Regions from separate parts of the Caldimonas taiwanensis NBRC 104434 genome, predicted to be linked through region 1. Evidence: predicted binding sites of a transcription regulator. Region 1 holds the regulator's gene; each other region holds the start of a gene.

Evidence for each region. Region 1 encodes HrcA, which represses chaperone genes, less so after heat shock. Its sites were predicted from a motif close to TTAGCACTCNNNNNNNNNGAGTGCTAA; they were not measured.
Region 2: the regulator HrcA is predicted to act here: its motif matches at 2,041-2,067, upstream of groES (co-chaperone GroES).
Region 3: the regulator HrcA is predicted to act here: its motif matches at 1,864-1,890, upstream of rpoH (RNA polymerase sigma factor RpoH).

Annotation. Positions count from the first base shown of each region.
Region 1 is NZ_BCWK01000002.1:129,136-132,409, reverse strand. Features, by position in the region: gene CTA01S_RS02315 (PAS domain-containing hybrid sensor histidine kinase/response regulator) at 1-1,476, shown strand, start outside; tRNA gene CTA01S_RS02310 (tRNA-Ile) at 1,506-1,582, opposite strand; gene hrcA (heat-inducible transcriptional repressor HrcA) at 1,612-2,640, opposite strand; gene CTA01S_RS02300 (NAD kinase) at 2,761-3,274, shown strand, end outside.
Region 2 is NZ_BCWK01000005.1:43,854-47,127, reverse strand. Features, by position in the region: gene groL (chaperonin GroEL) at 1-1,583, opposite strand, end outside; gene groES (co-chaperone GroES) at 1,639-1,929, opposite strand; gene CTA01S_RS05900 (FMN-binding negative transcriptional regulator) at 2,112-2,744, opposite strand; gene CTA01S_RS16605 (hypothetical protein) at 3,081-3,274, opposite strand, start outside.
Region 3 is NZ_BCWK01000008.1:80,405-83,678, forward strand. Features, by position in the region: gene imuA (translesion DNA synthesis-associated protein ImuA) at 1-644, opposite strand, end outside; gene CTA01S_RS08800 (LLM class flavin-dependent oxidoreductase) at 792-1,808, shown strand; gene rpoH (RNA polymerase sigma factor RpoH) at 1,925-2,854, shown strand; gene CTA01S_RS08810 (patatin-like phospholipase family protein) at 2,963-3,274, shown strand, end outside.

The DNA of each region.
Region 1 (3,274 bases):
ATGAATGCCATCATCGGATTGACCCATCTGCTGCGCCAACACATCGGCACGGGCGAACATGCCGACAAACTGGACAAGATCGATGCGGCCGCCCAGCATCTGCTGTCCATCATCAACGACGTGCTGGACCTGGCCAAGATCGAGGCCGGCAAGCTGCAGCTCGAGTCGGCAGACTTCCGCATCGACACCATGTTGTCGCGCGCCTGCGACCTGGTGGGCCCGAAGGTGCGCGACAAAGGCCTGGAGCTCGTGCTCGATGCGGACCATCTGCCCGTGTCGGTGCACGGAGACGCCACCCGGCTGTCGCAAGCCCTGCTCAATTTGCTGAGCAATGCCGTGAAATTCACGGACCAAGGCATCATCGTGCTCAGCGGGGAGGTGCTCGCCCAAGATGCCCAGTCCATTGAGCTTCGGTTTGCGGTGCGCGACACCGGCCCGGGCCTCACCCCCGAGCAGATCGAACGCATCTTCCATCCGTTCGAGCAAGTCGACGGCAGCCGCACCCGCCGCCACGGCGGCACCGGCCTGGGCTTGACCATCACCCGCCATCTGGTGCAGCTGATGGGTGGCCAGATCGGCGTGGACAGCCAGCCTGGCCGGGGCAGCACCTTCTGGTTCACGGTGACTCTGCGTCGCGCGGCCACCCAGGCCGCACGCTCGGATGTGCGGCTGCGTGGTTTGCGGGTCTTGCTCATCGACGACCTCATCGAGGCTCGCCAGGCGCTGGGCGAAATGCTCCACATCATGGGACTGCAGGTGCAGGCTTGCGACAGCGGCTTGCAGGCCGTGCACGACATGGGTCGGGGCGATGCATGCCGGCCCGATGTCATCGTGACCGACTGGCTCATGCCCGAGTTGGACGGCTTGCAAACCGTTCGGCGCTTGCGCGAACTGTGGGGGCCGCAGGCCATGCCACCTTGTCTGATGGTCACGGCGCGTGACGATGCGGCCTTGCGCCAAGCCGCGCGCGATGAAGGGGTGGGGGCCGTGCTGCTCAAACCGGTGACGCCTTCGGCGCTGCACGATGCCTTGATCTCCTTGTTGGGCCAGCGCGTGTTGCGTGCGCCATCGCCCACTCCGGCGCCGACGCCGCCGCAAGCGCCGTGGCCGCAAGGGCGTTTGCTGCTGGTCGAAGACAACCCCGTCAATCAAGAAGTGGCTTGCGAACTGCTGCGCGCGGCGGGTCTGGAGGTGGACGTGGCCGGCACCGGGGTGGATGCCGTGCGCATGGCTTCGGCCTATCCGTACCGTCTGATCTTGATGGACATGCACATGCCCGAGATGGATGGTTTGCAAGCCACTCGGGCGATACGGGCCTTGCCCGGGTATGCGCAAACCCCCATCGTGGCGATGACGGCCAATGCCTTCGGCGAAGACCGCGAAGCCTGCCTGGCGGCCGGGATGAACGACCACATCGCCAAGCCGGTCGAGCCGGCCTTGTTGTATGCCCGGCTGCGGCACTGGCTGCAACCGTAGACGCAGGTCACGACGGCGGCGTCAAACCGTGGTAGGCCGTGCAGGACTCGAACCTGCGACCCAAGGATTATGAGTCCTCTGCTCTAACCGACTGAGCTAACGGCCCAAAGGGCAAGCCCCCGATTGTAGGCCGTGCTACTTTTGACTCAGCGCGTTGGACACCAGGCGCGAGGTGATGTCCACGATCTGGATCATGCGATCGTAGGCCATGCGGGTCGGACCGATCACGCCCAGGGTGCCCACGACCTGACCGTCCACCTCGTAAGGGGCCGACACGACGGACAGCTCCTCATAGGGCACCACTTGACTTTCGCCACCGATGTAGATGCGCACGCCCTCGGCGCGGCTGGAGACATCGAGCAGGCGCATGAGCTGGGTTTTTTGTTCGAACAGATCGAAGAGCTTGCGCAGCGATTCCAGATCGCTGGAAAAGTCTTGCACCGTCAGCAAGTTGCGCTCGCCCGAGACGACCACCTGCTCCTGGCTGCTGGCCATGGCCTCCGAGCCGGCCTGCACGGCCGCCTGCATCAGACTGGCGATTTCGCTGCGCAGGGCCTCCACCTCGGTTTGCAAGCGATTGCGCACTTCCTCCAGGGTCAAGCCGGCGAAGTGAGTGTTGACATAGTTCGTGGCCTCGACGAGCTGCGCCTGGGTGTAGTTGTGATCGGTGAACAGCACGCGGTTTTGGACATCGCCGTCGGGAGCGACCAAGATCACCAGCACGCGCCGCTCGGACAGGCGCAGAAACTCGATGTGATGAAACACCGAGGGCTTGCGCGGCGCGGTGATCACGCCCACGAAGTGCGACAGATTCGACAGCAACTGCGCGGCCGTGGCGATCACCCGCTGTGGCTGGTCGGGCTGCAGCTGGTCCCGCACGCTGGCCACCTCGGGCGGCGGCTGGTTCAAATCCAGCGGCCGGGCGGTGAGCATCGTGTCGACGAACAGGCGATAGCCGCGCGCAGTGGGCACCCGCCCGGCCGAGGTGTGAGGGCTGGCGATCAGCCCCATGTCTTCCAAATCGGCCATCACGTTGCGGATGGTGGCCGGGGACAACTCGAGCCCCGAGGCTTTGGACAGGGTGCGAGAACCCACCGGCTGGCCGTCGGCAATGTAGCGCTCGACCAGGGTTTTCAGCAGGGTTTTGGCGCGGTCGTCCAGCATGCCATGGATTTTAGGGCGCGCCGCCGCGCTACAAGGGGGGGTGGGCTGGGCGTATTCCCGGGTCGGGCCGGGGGTGCGATCGATCCTGGGCGGCGCCGGCGCTGTGGTGTAATCGCGCCCATGAAATCCCGCTTCCGTCACGTGGCACTGATCGGCAAATACCAGGCCCAGGGCATGCGCGGGGTGCTGGAGGACATTGCCCAGTTCATCTGCCGCCAGGGGGCGGAGGTCTCGCTCGAGCATGACACCGCGATGAACACCGGCTTGAGCGGCTATCCGATGCTCGATGCAGACGGCATGGGCCGCGAATGCGACCTGGCCGTCGTGGTGGGCGGCGACGGCACCATGCTGCACATTGCCCGCGAGGTCGCGCGCCATGGGTTGCCGCTGGTGGGCATCAACCAAGGCCGCCTGGGCTTCATCACCGACATTCCGGTGGGCGAGGTGCGCGAGGTGCTGGGGCCCGTGATGGGCGGCGACTTCGAGGAGGAGCGCCGCAGCATGCTCGAAGGCCAGGTCGTGCGCGATGGCCAAGTGATTTTCGAAGCTTTCGCCCTCAATGACGTGGTGGTCAACCGCGGGGCCACCGCCGGCATGGTGGAGCTGCGCATCGAGGTGGCCGGCGACTTCATGG
Region 2 (3,274 bases), on a different contig from region 1:
TCGTCCTTCGGCGCTTCGGCGACCATGGCTTCGGTGGTGAGCATCAGGCCGGCGACCGAGGCGGCGTTTTGCAGCGCGGTGCGGGTCACCTTGGTCGGGTCCAGGATGCCCATCTCGATCATGTCGCCGTAGGTGCCGTTGGCGGCGTTGTAGCCGAAGTTGCCCTTGCCTTCGAGCACCTTGGCGATCACCACGCTGGGCTCCTCGCCAGCGTTGGCCACGATCTGGCGCAGGGGCTCTTCGACGGCACGCAGCACGATCTTGATGCCGGCGTCTTGGTCGGGGTTGTCGCCCTTGATCTCACCGGCAGCTTGCTTGGCGCGCAGCAGGGCCACGCCACCACCGGCGACGATGCCCTCTTCCACCGCCGCACGGGTGGCATGCAGGGCGTCTTCGACGCGGGCCTTCTTCTCCTTCATTTCGACCTCGGTGGCCGCACCCACCTTGATCACGGCCACGCCACCGGCGAGCTTGGCCACGCGCTCTTGCAGCTTCTCGCGGTCATAGTCGGAGGTGGCCTCCTCGATTTGCACGCGGATCTGCTTGACGCGCGCTTCGATATCGGCCGGGGCACCAGCGCCATCGATGATGGTGGTGTTTTCCTTGCCCACTTCCACGCGCTTGGCTTGACCCAGGTCGGCCAGCGTCACCTTCTCCAGCGACAGGCCCACTTCCTCGGAGATCACCTTGCCGCCGGTCAGGATGGCGATGTCTTCCAGCATGGCCTTGCGACGATCGCCGAAGCCCGGGGCCTTGACGGCGCACACCTTCAGGATGCCGCGGATGGTGTTGACCACCAGCGTGGCCAGGGCTTCACCTTCGACTTCCTCGGCGATGATCAGCAGCGGACGACCGGCCTTGGCCACTTGCTCCAGCGTGGGCAGCAGGTCGCGGATGTTGCTGATCTTCTTGTCGTGCAGCAGCACGTACGGGTTTTCGAGGATCGCGGCTTGCTTGTCGGGGTTGTTGATGAAGTAGGGCGACAGATAGCCACGGTCGAACTGCATGCCCTCGACGACTTCGAGCTCGTTGTCCAGGCTCTTGCCGTCTTCGACCGTGATCACGCCTTCCTTGCCCACTTTGTCCATCGCGTCGGCAATGATCTTGCCGATGGACTCGTCAGAGTTGGCGGAGATGGCGCCCACCTGCGCGATTTCCTTGCTGGTGGTGGTGGCCTTGGAAGCCTTCTTCAGCTGCTCGACCAGGGCAGCGACGGCCTTGTCGATGCCGCGCTTGAGGTCCATCGGGTTCATGCCGGCGGCCACATACTTCATGCCCTCACGCACGATGGCCTGGGCCAGCACGGTGGCGGTGGTGGTACCGTCACCGGCGTTGTCGCTGGTCTTGGACGCCACTTCCTTGACCATCTGGGCGCCCATGTTCTGGAGCTTGTCCTTCAACTCGATTTCCTTGGCCACGGACACACCGTCCTTGGTCACGGTGGGGGCGCCGAAGGAGCGCTCCAGCACCACGTTGCGGCCCTTGGGACCCAGGGTCACTTTGACTGCGTTGGCCAGGATGTTCACGCCCTCGACCATGCGGGCGCGGGCTTCACCGCCGAAAACGACGTCTTTAGCTGCCATAAGAAATTCTCCGAATTCGTTACTGAGTTCTGTTCAGCTGTGGCGCGCGGCGGGATTACTTTTCCACCACGGCGAAGAGATCTTCTTCACGCATCACCAGCAGCTCTTCACCGTCGACCTTGACGGTTTGGCCGCTGTACTTGCCGAACAGCACACGGTCACCGACCTTGACGTTGGGCGCCACGAAGTCGCCCTTTTCATTGCGCTTGCCCGGACCGACGGCCAGGACCTCACCCTGATCGGGCTTCTCGGCAGCGTTGTCGGGGATGACGATGCCCGAGGCGGTCTTGGTTTCGTTTTCCAGGCGCTTGACGATCACGCGATCGTGCAGAGGACGAAGTTTCATGACATCTCCTAAGAGTGAGAACCAACTTCTGGTGGAAGGGTGATGCGAGTAAGCACCAACTTGATGCGCATGATCGACGGGCTCCGCGAGGATTCGCTGGGCCCGGGATCATTAGCACTCGCATCAGATGAGTGCTAACAGCGACGAATTATAGGGGTGGGTTCCGGTTCTTCAAGAGGCGTTCACTGCGGCTGAGTGGCCTCGCGCATCGCCTGGGCCAGTGCCCAGTGGCCTTGGGCCTGCAGACCCTGGATCGCCCCGTCGCGGTTGCCGGCCGGGTGGTTCTGGCTCAGTTTGCGCTTGCCTTCCAGCCGGGTGATGCGCACCTCCAGCCCCACGATCTTGCCCAGCATGTCGCTCAGGTAGTCGGGTGGGGCGTCGCCCATCTTCCACGGCACCGGCTGCGCAGCCTCGTGCACCCGCGTGAGCCGTGCCACCAGACCCCGCACGAATCTTTCGTCATCGTGCACATGGAGGGAGCCATGGGCATGCACCACCTCGTAATTCCAGGTGGGCACTGCGCGGTGTGTGGCGTGCTTGCTGGGGTACCAGTTGGGCGAGATATAGCCTTCCACCCCGCGGAACACCACCAACACCGGGTCGCCGTCGGCCACCTCCTGCCACACCGGGTTGGCCCGCGCCACATGCGCCAGCAGCACGCCCTGCGCACCCTGCGCCGGATCCAGCAGGAAAGGAAGATGCTGCGCCTCCAACCCCGCCGCCGTGTGCGTGACCATCATCCCCAGCGGGTGGTCGTGGATGATGCGGTGCAACTGCTCGGGGCGGGTTTCGGCGAAGTGAGGGGGGAGGTACATGGTGGGGCTCCGGGGGGCTGGCGTGTGCGGGAAGGGTAAGGGATGGCGCGGCTTCGTGCACGCGCGGGTGGCTTCAAGCCCAAGCCTCGTGCCGGGGGGTTGTTGTTCTCCTGTAGAGGGATGTCCTCAGCAGTGACTGGCCTTTGCCCGGCTGGAGGTGCTCAGCACGACATTCGCATCCAGGCGAAGGTGCGGAACGCGGGGAGCAGGTGCAGCGCCACAATCCGTGACGATGAACCTCTCATATGGAGGATGTCGCCAAGGTGCTGGCAGCGTTGCGCCGGCCGCGCCGCGATGACCGTGGACCCCCGCTCGCCGGCGAGCCGTCTGAGAGGATCACTTCGTTGCGGGTTTCGTAGTTCTTGCTTCTCTAGGTGACGGACTCGAGGGGCTTTGACGGGTGCGGCCCAAGGGGCGCGGGCGGCGAGTGTCGCACCAGGGGGTGTCCGGCGCTTGGGCGGCCAGTTGGCGTTCGACGGCGGCCAGCGCGTTGGCCAGGCGGTCGATCCTTCCGGTCTGCCAGACCGGTG
Region 3 (3,274 bases), on a different contig from region 1:
TCTTGCGGCGCCGCAGGCACCTCGATCGGCCTGTCATGGGGCGGCCCCCGGCGCTTGAGCAAACGCAACACCAAGCTCAACGGCCGACTGGCTTGCACGGCCAGACGCAAAGGCGCAGGCGAAGCCTCGACCTGCACCGCCAGCGGCCGAAACACGAACACCAGCCGCTGTCCCTGCAAGCTGCGCACTTGCAGCCGCCGCAAGCCCGCCACCTGCCCCCGCTGGACAGGCAGCCACAGCAACACGGCAGCCACCTCCGCGCAGTGCAGCGCCTGTGCGGCCGCCCACAGGCGCTGCTCGGGCTGGACCACATTCACCCAAATCATCGAATCCGCGTTCAGGCCCGCCGCACGCCAACCGGGCGCATGGGGCGGCGCGGGCGGGCCGATGAAGAGCACGGCCTTGCCCGGCCCCTCGTCGGCCAGCACCCGAGACAGGGCCGGTGCGGTCAGACGGCATTCCGCCAGCCCCCAGGCCGGCAGCAGGATCTCGCTCAATCCCTGAACCGGCCAGCCCCCGCCAGGCAGCACGGCATCCAGCGCGGCAAAGCCGGTCGGGCACACAGGCAGCTCATGGGCGCCGGGCAAGGCATCCCCCTGCCAGACGGCGGCAGCCACCTCGGAAGACAAGGACCGTGAAAGCATGGCGTCACCAGTAACTGTATAAATATACAGTATTTGGCCACGGCGATCCTGCCTTCACCCGGTCGTCAAGTGGGCCCGGCGGGGCGGGCCAGCCGCCGGATGTCCGCACATCCGCCCAGCGCCCCCAACGCGCCGACAATGCCCCCCATGAAGCTTTCCGTCCTCGATCAATCGATCTGGCTGGCCGGCGCCAGCGAAGACGCTGCCATCCGCGATACCCTCGACCTGGCCGTTCACTGCGAAGCCCTGGGCTATCACCGCTTCTGGGTGAGCGAGCACCACAGCCTGCCCACCATCGTCGGCACCGCCCCTGAGATCTTGCTGGCCGCCATGGCCGCACGCACCCAACGCATACGCCTGGGCAGTGCCGGAGTCATGCTGCCCCACTACGCTGCGCTGAAAGTGGCCGAGCAGTTCCGTGTGCTCGAGGCCCTGGCCCCGGGCCGCATCGACCTGGGTGTGGGCCGTGCGCCGGGTGCCGACATGCGCACGGCGCTGGCCCTCAACCCGAACGCCCATGCCGCGGCCGAAAGCTTCCCGGAACAAATCCAGGACCTGCAAGCCTGGCTGGCCGGCCAGCCGCACCGAGGCATCGTCGCCCACCCCCGTGCGCCCGCCCCCTCGCCCGAGGCCCCTTGGGCGCGTATCCCCACGGTGTGGGTGCTGGGCAGCTCCGACTACGGCGCCCGGCTGGCGGCCCACCTGGGCCTGCCCTATGCCTTTGCCTATTTCTTCATGGATGGCCAGGGCGTGGAACAGGCCCTGGACCTCTACCGCCGCCTCTACCGGCCCAGCCCACGCCACCCCAGGCCCCAAGCCACGATCTGCGTGTGGGCCTTGGCCGCCGACACCGATGAAGAAGCCCGCTTCCATGCGCTCAGCCGGGAGCGTTGGCGGCTGGACCGCATGCACGGGCGGCTCGGTCCCCTGCAGCCCCCCGACCAGATCGCCCAGCGCGGTTTCACCCCCGAGGAATGGCCCACGGTGGACGCCCTGCGCCGCAAGGCCTTCGTGGGCAGCGCCGCCACGGTGGCCGAGCAGCTGCGCCGCCTGGCCGACGCCTTGGCCCTGGACGAATTGGTGATCAATACCTGGGCCTACGATCCGGCAGTGCGCCGGCGGTCTTATGCCCTGCTGGCCCAAGCCTTCGAAATTTCCCAATGACCCCAAACGAATCGATTGTTTATTACTATTCATAAGGGTTCCCTCGGAGGAGGGATTAGCACTCTCTGCCATCGAGTGCTAACATCAAGGGAACTGAAAGGAGGTTCGAGATGTCTATGACGACCATGAACACCTCGACCGCTGCCCTGACCGTCCGCGATCCCTGGGCCTTGGTGCCCTCCCTGGGCAATCTGGATGCCTACATCGCGGCCGTCAACCGTTTGCCCCTGCTGACGCAGGAAGAAGAAACCACGCTGGCGCGCCGCTGGCGAGATCACCGCGACCTGGAAGCCGCCGGGAAGCTGGTGCTGTCGCACCTGCGACTGGTGGTGTCGGTCTCGCGCCAGTACCTGGGTTATGGCCTGCCGCATGGCGACCTGATCCAGGAGGGCAATGTGGGTTTGATGAAGGCCGTCAAGCGCTTCGACCCCGACCAGGGCGTGCGCCTGGTCAGCTATGCCCTGCACTGGATCAAGGCCGAGATCCATGAGTTCATTTTGAGGAACTGGCGCATGGTCAAGGTGGCCACCACCAAGGCCCAACGCAAGCTGTTCTTCAATTTGCGCTCCCTCAAGCAAAGCCTCAAAGGCGAAGCCGACGAGGTCGACACGCACCGCAGCACCCTGTCCGACCGGGAAATCGATGCGGTGGCCCGCGAGCTCAAGGTCAAGCGTGAGGATGTCATCGAGATGGAGACCCGCCTGTCCGGTGGGGACGTGGCCCTGGAGCCCAGCCTCGACGACGGCGAAGACAACTTCGCGCCCATTGCCTACCTGGCCGATGAAAGCCGTGAGCCCACCCGCGTGATCGAAGCCCAGCGCCGTGATCTGCTGGCCACCGATGGCATCGCCCGGGCGCTGGACAGCTTGGATCCTCGCAGCCGCCGCATCGTCGAAGAGCGCTGGCTCAAGGTGAATGACAACGGCACTGGCGGTAAGACGCTGCACGAGCTGGCCGCTGAATACGGCGTCAGCGCCGAACGAATTCGCCAAATCGAGGCGGCCGCCATGAAGAAAATGCGCAAGGCCCTGGCCGAATACGCCTGACCCGGCCCCCTGCGCCTCGCACACAACGGCCCCTTCGGGGGCCGTTGTCGTTCAAGCCGCTCGGTTTTTGGTTTGGTCGATCAGGGGTCGACCCGTAGACTGAACGGCATGAGCCGGCGACGCATCCGACGCATCGATCTGGCGCTGCAGGGAGGCGGCGCCCATGGCGCCTTCACCTGGGGTGTGCTGGACCGGCTCCTGGAGGAAGAGCGCATCGAATTCGATGCCATCAGTGGCACCAGCGCTGGCGCGATGAACGCCGTGGTGTTGGCTGACGGCCTGATGGCCGGCGGCCGGGCCGGCGCGCGCGAGGCCCTGCGGCGCTTCTGGTCGCGCGTGAGCCGGGCCGGCGGCAGCACGCTGGCCGAGCCCTTCGCCGCCTTTTTCGGCGGCTGGACCCTGGCGGCGTCCCCTTTGCAA